Linked DNA regions of Silvibacterium dinghuense. The protein of the gene in region 1 interacts with the protein of each later gene in a pairwise test. Links are inferred from orthologs where the notes say so. Each region holds a gene or a part of one and is shown on either strand. Other genes may lie near its edges. The genes, in order: ligA and leuS.

Region 1 (3,211 bases):
CTCCATGGAGGAAGAGTAGCAAGTGGACTGGCCGTCCAGGCCTTTCGCCTTCGGTTGCTTCGCGCAGGGCGAATAGCCTTTGGCCTCCGCTCTCGTTGGTCGCGCTCCGGGGCCAGCTTTCTCTGTAACGGCAAAAAAAGGGGTGCCCCGTCCAAGCTCCGCTTGGGCGGGAGGCAAAAACAGCAGGTCCCTCTATTACGCAAGACAAAGCCGTCTCGCTGCGGTCGAGATGACAATCTCTCTCTTCTCCAGGCGCGGGCTACGGCCTATATGCCGATAGCCCCTGATGGGCTCGGCGCGATTGCGGCAAGCCTATTTCTGCAACTTGAGAATGTTATGCGGATCGGAAATGCCCCTGAGCCGCTCTTTCTCCACCGTTTCAGCCAGCCTGTCGTGCAGCACACGCGCCCTGGGATGTAACGCGAGTGAACCGGTCATGCCGAGCCTGTCGGCAAGGACGATGCGCAGGCCATCGGCAAGATCGATCAGGAGTGCATCGCGTTCCTCGTCGGTCATCGGTTCGTCATCCTTTTCGTGTTGTCCGCATGGTATCGCAGGGATATCCCGCATGGCTTCCGCGCGATAGAAGGACGGCTTGCGCACCAGGATGGCTCCTCCGCTACCATCGTTGCTGTGACTGTTCAGAAAGAAATCGACAAGCTGCGGGAGACCATCCGCCACCACGAGTATCTGTACTACAGCCTTGATGCGCCGGAGATCTCCGATGCCGAGTATGACGCGCTGATGCGTGAGCTGGAGGCGCTCGAGGCGAAGCACCCCGAGCTGATTACCGCTGACTCGCCCACGCAGCGCGTCGGCGGAAAGCCGGCTGAGGGCTTTGCCAAGGTGGCGCACTCACGTCCCATGCTCTCGCTCAACAATGTGGTGAGCGAGGAAGAGCTTGCGGACTGGGACCGCCGCGTCCATGAGCTGGCGGGCGAGGGCGCAAAAATCGAGTATGTCTGCGAATACAAGCTCGACGGGCTCTCCATGGCGCTTCACTATCGCGAGGGCGCGGATGGCGCCTCGCATCTTGAGCGCGGTGTGACGCGCGGTGACGGCACAATCGGCGAAGACGTAACCGGCAACGTGCGCACCATCCGCTCCGTGCCGCTGTCCATTTCGAAGGCCAAGCGCGAGAAGGCCGGTCTGCCGCCCAACTTTGAAGTGCGTGGCGAGGTCGTCATGCCGTTCAAAGCTTTTCTGCGCATGAACGAAGAGCGCGAAGCTGCCGGCCTCACGCCTGCCGCCAATCCGCGCAACGCGGCCGCCGGAACCATCCGCACCCTTGAACCGAACATCGTTGCCCAGCGCCGCCTCGATTTTTACGGCTACTTCGCGCTGACGGAAGCAGGAGAAAGTCTCTTCGAGGAGCAATCGGAGGCGCTCGAAGCGCTTTCGACTGCAGGCTTCCGCGTAAATCCGCATCGCGAAGCCGTGAAGAACTTCGAAGGATTGATGCAGTTCGTCAACCGTGCCGAGGAAACGCGTGCCGATCTCGGGTACGAAATTGACGGCGTGGTCATCAAGATCGATTCAGCCGGCATCCAGCGCCGTCTCGGCTATACCGGCCGCGCGCCGCGCTGGGCCGTGGCGTATAAGTTCACGGCACGCGCCGCGATCACCAGGGTCGAAGCCATCCATGTGCAGGTGGGCCGCACCGGCAAGCTCACGCCCGTCGCATGGCTCACGCCGGTCGCGATCGGCGGAACGACGGTGAGCCGCGCCACGCTGCACAATGCCGATGAGATCGAGCGCCTCGGCCTGCTGGTCGGGGACTACGTCAAGGTGGAACGCGGCGGCGACGTGATTCCCAAGATCGTCGAAGTGGTCGAAGATGCGGAGCATCCGCGTGGAACGGAGAAATACAACTTCCCCACGCACTGCCCGGTCTGCGGCAGCGAGATCGTGAAGACCGAAGGCGAGGTCGACTATCGCTGCGTGAACGCCGATTGCCCGGCGCGGCTGGTCGAGAGCGTGCTGCACTTCGCGGCGCGCAAGGTCATGAACATCGAGGGTCTTGGCGATGTGCTGGTCGAGCAGCTCACCGCGCGCGGCCTGGTGAAGAGCATCGCCGACCTTTATTCGCTCACAGAGGAGCAACTGCTTTCGCTCGAACGCATCGGGCAGAAGACTGCCGATGCGTTGCTCGAGGAGATTGCGAAATCGAAGCAGGCCGGGCTGAGCCGCGTGCTTTTTGGCCTCGGCATCCGCTTCGTAGGCGAGCGCACGGCGCAGCTGCTGGCCGAAGAGTTCGGCTCGATGGATGCGCTGATGGAGGCTTCCTCCGAAGAGCTTGAGCGTGTGAATGAAGTGGGCCCGCGTGTCTCGCAGGCTATCCTCGAGTTCTTCGCCGAGGAAAAGAATCGCGCGCTCGTCGAGCGGTTGCGCGAGGCAGGGCTTGTCTTTACGGCGGAAAAGCGCAAGAAGACATCCGAGCTCGAGGGACTGACCTTTGTGCTCACAGGTACGTTGCCCACACTCAGCCGTGAAGATGCGAAGACGAAGATTGAAGCCGCAGGCGGCAAGGTCTCAGGATCGGTGAGTAAGAAGACGCACTATGTGGTCGCGGGTGAGGATGCCGGCTCGAAGCTCGAAAAGGCGCAACAGCTCGGGGTGAAGGTGATCGACGAGGCTGCGTTGCTGGAGATGTTGGGCGGCTGAAGAGCCAGCCATCGCTGCAAACAGCAAGAGCCGGGTGGGATACCCGGCTCTTGCTGTTTGCAGTGGCACTGCGATTATTTCGGCGCGAAGTATCCCTTGCGCACGCGGACCGAGTAACGGCGGTCGAGGCAGAAAAGGTAGATGGGGCGGAAAGCGCCATCGGCCTTGAAGTCGGCAGGCTTGTAGACCAGCGCATACTGGCTGCGCAGCTCGTCCTGGATGGCTTCGAAGCTGATCGGCATGTCCGAGATGTTCTTCGGGAAGAATGCCCGGCCGCCGGTCTCTTCGGCGATCTTCTGGAGCACGTCGTCGCCGCGGTCGCGGCTGGGGCTCACGTTGGTGCTGATGGCGTAGACGATGGTCTCCGCCCGCTGGCACTCTTTGATAGCGTCGTCGAGATAGGCGTGGCTCTGGTTATCGTCGCCGTCCGAGATGAGCACCATGGCCTTGCGGACCGGTTCCTGGCCGCGCGAGGCAAGCAGGCGGTCGCGGCAGGCCGAGTAGACCGCATCGAACAACGCAGTGCCGCCACCGGGGCGCAGCGAAT
Region 2 (3,530 bases), 830 kb from region 1 along the record:
GGCTTCTTATCTGAAATAACTTTGCGATCTTCGCGGAACTTGGCGTTCTTCGCGCGAACCGGGGATACGTGTAGAGGTTCGGAAACGCTCGATCACGGCTCACTTCAAGGGTTTTCGGAGACCCACCCATGACCGACTGCGCGTCATGGGTGGGGCACCCGGATTTTACTTGCCCCACTCACGCCAGAACCAGACTTGCATGGGCCACCGTTGCGTCCTGCAAGCCCACGTCTCAACATCGAGACGTGGGGCACCCGCATCTTCGCTTGCGGAGGGAACTGCAGGTCCCTCCGCTTCGGTCGGGATGACACCATGCGGGAGGGGTGAGGGAACTACACCCTGCACCCTTGCTTACTTAACGACCAGGTTCACCATCTTATTGGGAACGATGATGACCTTGGCTACCGTGCGTCCGGCGAGCGAGGCCTGCACCTTTTCATCGGCCAGGGCGACATCGCGCAGGGTTTCCTGCGAGGCTCCGGCGGCTACGCGGATCACCGAGCGCAGCTTGCCGTTGATCTGGACGGGGATCTCGGCTTCATCTTCGCGGGCCAGCGCTTCGTCGTACTTAGGCCAGCTCACGCGCAGGATCGCTCCGCTCTCGCCCAGCTGCTCCCAGAGCTCGCAGGCGAGATAAGGGGCGAAGGGCGCGAGCAGCAGGACCAGCTTTTCGAGCGCGTCGCGAAGCACGGCATCGGACACTTCGCCTGCGGCAATCGCCGGTTCGGCTGCGTAGAGGGCGTTGACCAGCTCCATGATGGCGGCGATGCAGGTGTTGAAGTGCCAGCGGCCGGCGAAGTCCTCGGTGATCTTGCGAATGGTCTGGTGCAGCTTGCGCTGGATGGCCTGCGCGGCGGGCGTGGTGGCCGTTGCGTCGCCTCCGCGGGCGGCGCGGGCGCGCTCGGCATACTGCATCACCAGGCGATAGACGCGGCCCAGGAAGCGGCTGACGCCGGCTACGCCGTTCTCCTGCCAGTCGAGATCGCGGTCGGGAGGCGCGGCGAAGAGCGCGTAGGCGCGCGTGGCATCGGCGCCGTAGCGGCCGATCATCTCGTCGGGCGAGATGACGTTGCCCTTGGACTTCGACATCTTCGCGCCGTCCTTGATGACCATGCCCTGGGTGAAGAGTCGCTCGGCGGGCTCGCTGTTTTTGATGAGGCCGAGGTCGCGCATCACTTTGGTCCAGAAGCGCGAGTAGATCAGGTGCAGGATGGCGTGCTCGACGCCGCCGATGTACTGGTCGATGGGAAACCAGTAGTCGACCGCGTTCGAATCGAAGGGCGCTGTCGCGTCCTTCGCGCTGGTGTAGCGGTAGAAGTACCAGCTCGAGTCGACGAAGGTGTCCATGGTGTCGGTCTCGCGCCGGGCCGGGCCGCCGCACTTCGGGCAGGTGGTGTTCAGGAACTCGGGTACGTGGCTGAGCGGCGAGCCGTTCTGCTGGGTGATGGCGATGTTCTCGGGCAGCAGCACGGGGAGCTGATCGTCAGGAACAGGAACAATCCCGTCCTTCGCGCAGTAGATCATCGGGATGGGCGTGCCCCAGTAGCGCTGGCGGCTGACGCCCCAGTCCTTGAGGCGGAAGGTGACCTTGGCGCGGCCGAATCCATGCTCGTCGGCGAAGGCGGCCATCTTGTGCTGCGCTTCTTCGTTGCCCAGGGTGTTGAACTCGCCGGAGTTGATGAGCAGGCTGTCCTCGGCGGTGTAGGGGAGCATGGGCTCCTCTTCTTTGCCGGTGCTCGGATCAGTCACCCGGCGCGGCAGGATGACGATGCGGACTTCGAGGCCGTACTTCTGCGCGAACTCGTAATCGCGCTCGTCGTGCGCGGGCACGGACATGATGGCGCCGGTGCCGTAGTCGGCCAGGATGTAGTTGGCTACCCAGATGGGCAGGCGCTCGCCGCTGAAGGGGTTCACCGCGTAGTGGCCGGTGAAGACGCCGTGCTTCTCGATATTGCCGATGTCGCCGACCTCGCGGGCCAGCGCCTGCTGCGCGATGAGGTTCTCGACCGACGCGGCGAGCTCGGCGTCCGCGGCGGCGAACTGCTTCGCAACCGGGTGCTCGGGCGCGAGCTGTACGCTGGTGGCGCCGTAGATGGTGTCGATGCGCGTGGTGAAGACGGTGATTTTTTCCTGGAGCAGCTTCACGCCTTCGAGCGCAGGCAGCACGGACGTGCCTTTGCGCGGTTCATCACCGGGCGCGCTCGATGCGTCCTCGATGCCGAACTCGACCTCCGCGCCTTCGCTGCGGCCGATCCAGTTGCGCTGCATGGTGCGCACCTTCTCGGGCCAGCCTTCGAGCTGGTCGAGGCCGTCGACGAGCTCCTGCGCGTAGTTGGTGATGCGGAAGAACCACTGCTCGAGGTCGCGCTGCTCGACCAGCTGGTCCTCGTGCCGCCAGCAATAGCCGTTGATGACCTGCTCATTGGCGAGCACCGTCGCGCACTGCGGGCACCAGTTCACCTTGCTCTGCTTGCGATAGGCCAGGCCCTTCTCATACATGCGCAGGAAGAACCACTGGTTCCAGCGATAGTAATCGGGCAGGCAGGTGGTGACTTCGTTCTGCCAGTCATAGCTCAGGCCGAGGCGCGCCATCTGCTCCTTCATGGCGGCGATGTTCGAGAGCGTCCACTCGCGCGGCGGGGTGTTGTTCTTGATGGCGGCGTTCTCGGCCGGCAGGCCGAAGGCGTCCCAGCCCATGGGATGCAGGACGTTGTAGCCGTTCATCCACTGGTAGCGGGCCAGCGCGTCGCCGATGGAGTAGTTGCGGACGTGGCCCATGTGCAGCTTGCCCGAAGGGTAGGGCAGCATCTCGAGCACGTAGTACTTGGGCTTGCCGCTGGCGGCGGGCTCAATGGCATAGAGTTCGGTATCTGCGGCCCAGCGCTCCTGCCAGCGAGGCTCGATCTCGGCAGGGTTATAGCGGGTTTCGCGGCTGGTTTCCTCCGCCTGGGGGGCGGTTTCCGGGGTGTTTCCGATGTCAGACATGTCAGGTCTGATTGTACTGCTGCGCGCAGGGCGAATCGCCTTCGGCCACTGCTCCCGCTGGTCGCAAATTGGGTCCTTTGTGGTGGAGACGAACCCGGGTGCCCCATCCAGGACGGCCTCATTGTCATGGGTGGGTCTCACAAGAATCCGAAAGAAAGCCACCAAACCGGGTGCCCCACATCTCGTTCCGTTCGAGATGTGGGTTCGCAGAATGAAGGATCGCGACCAAAGGGAGCGGAAGGCGAAGGCAAAAGACAGCACGAAGTGCCTCTAGCGTCTGAGCGGTGGACCGCCCAAACTACTCCGGGCACGAAACCGGGTGGAGCACCTCGGTCTTGATCTCGTAATCCGCGGGCGGCTGAAACAGAGCCGGATCCGGATCGCCGAGCTTCAAATTGGTGACCTCCCGGGTCGAGGTTCCGGAGCGTGGGTCTTCGGTGACGGATTTGAGGGGCAGGTTAAGGTTCTTCGCCGTCCAGCTCTCCGTATGAATGACCAGGGGCTTATCGTTGCCGTCCGCTTCCGCCGGGATGATCCGCGTAAAT

What was found.
Region 2: the proteins of ligA (region 1) and leuS interact in binary tests that used the Escherichia coli proteins (3 or more experiments, as listed by UniProt). The link is inferred for Silvibacterium dinghuense from one-to-one orthologs.

The regions. Positions count from the first base shown.
Region 1 is NZ_SDMK01000001.1:2,148,432-2,151,642, forward strand. The notes cover bases 253-3,148. They hold ligA (NAD-dependent DNA ligase LigA), read left to right. Parts: upstream 253-633; coding sequence 634-2,664; downstream 2,665-3,148. Other genes in these bases: ESZ00_RS08460 (hypothetical protein), read right to left, coding at 313-516; ESZ00_RS08470 (VWA domain-containing protein), read right to left, coding at 2,739-3,148. In the rest of the region: ESZ00_RS08455 (metal-dependent hydrolase), read right to left, coding at 1-6; more of ESZ00_RS08470, read right to left, coding at 3,149-3,211. UniProt on the Escherichia coli protein: DNA ligase that catalyzes the formation of phosphodiester linkages between 5'-phosphoryl and 3'-hydroxyl groups in double-stranded DNA using NAD as a coenzyme and as the energy source for the reaction.
Region 2 is NZ_SDMK01000001.1:1,318,617-1,322,146, reverse strand. Bases 152-3,366 are described here. They hold leuS (leucine--tRNA ligase), read right to left. Parts: upstream 2,986-3,366; coding sequence 352-2,985; downstream 152-351. Other genes in these bases: ESZ00_RS05190 (hypothetical protein), read right to left, coding at 3,284-3,366. Also shown: more of ESZ00_RS05190, read right to left, coding at 3,367-3,530.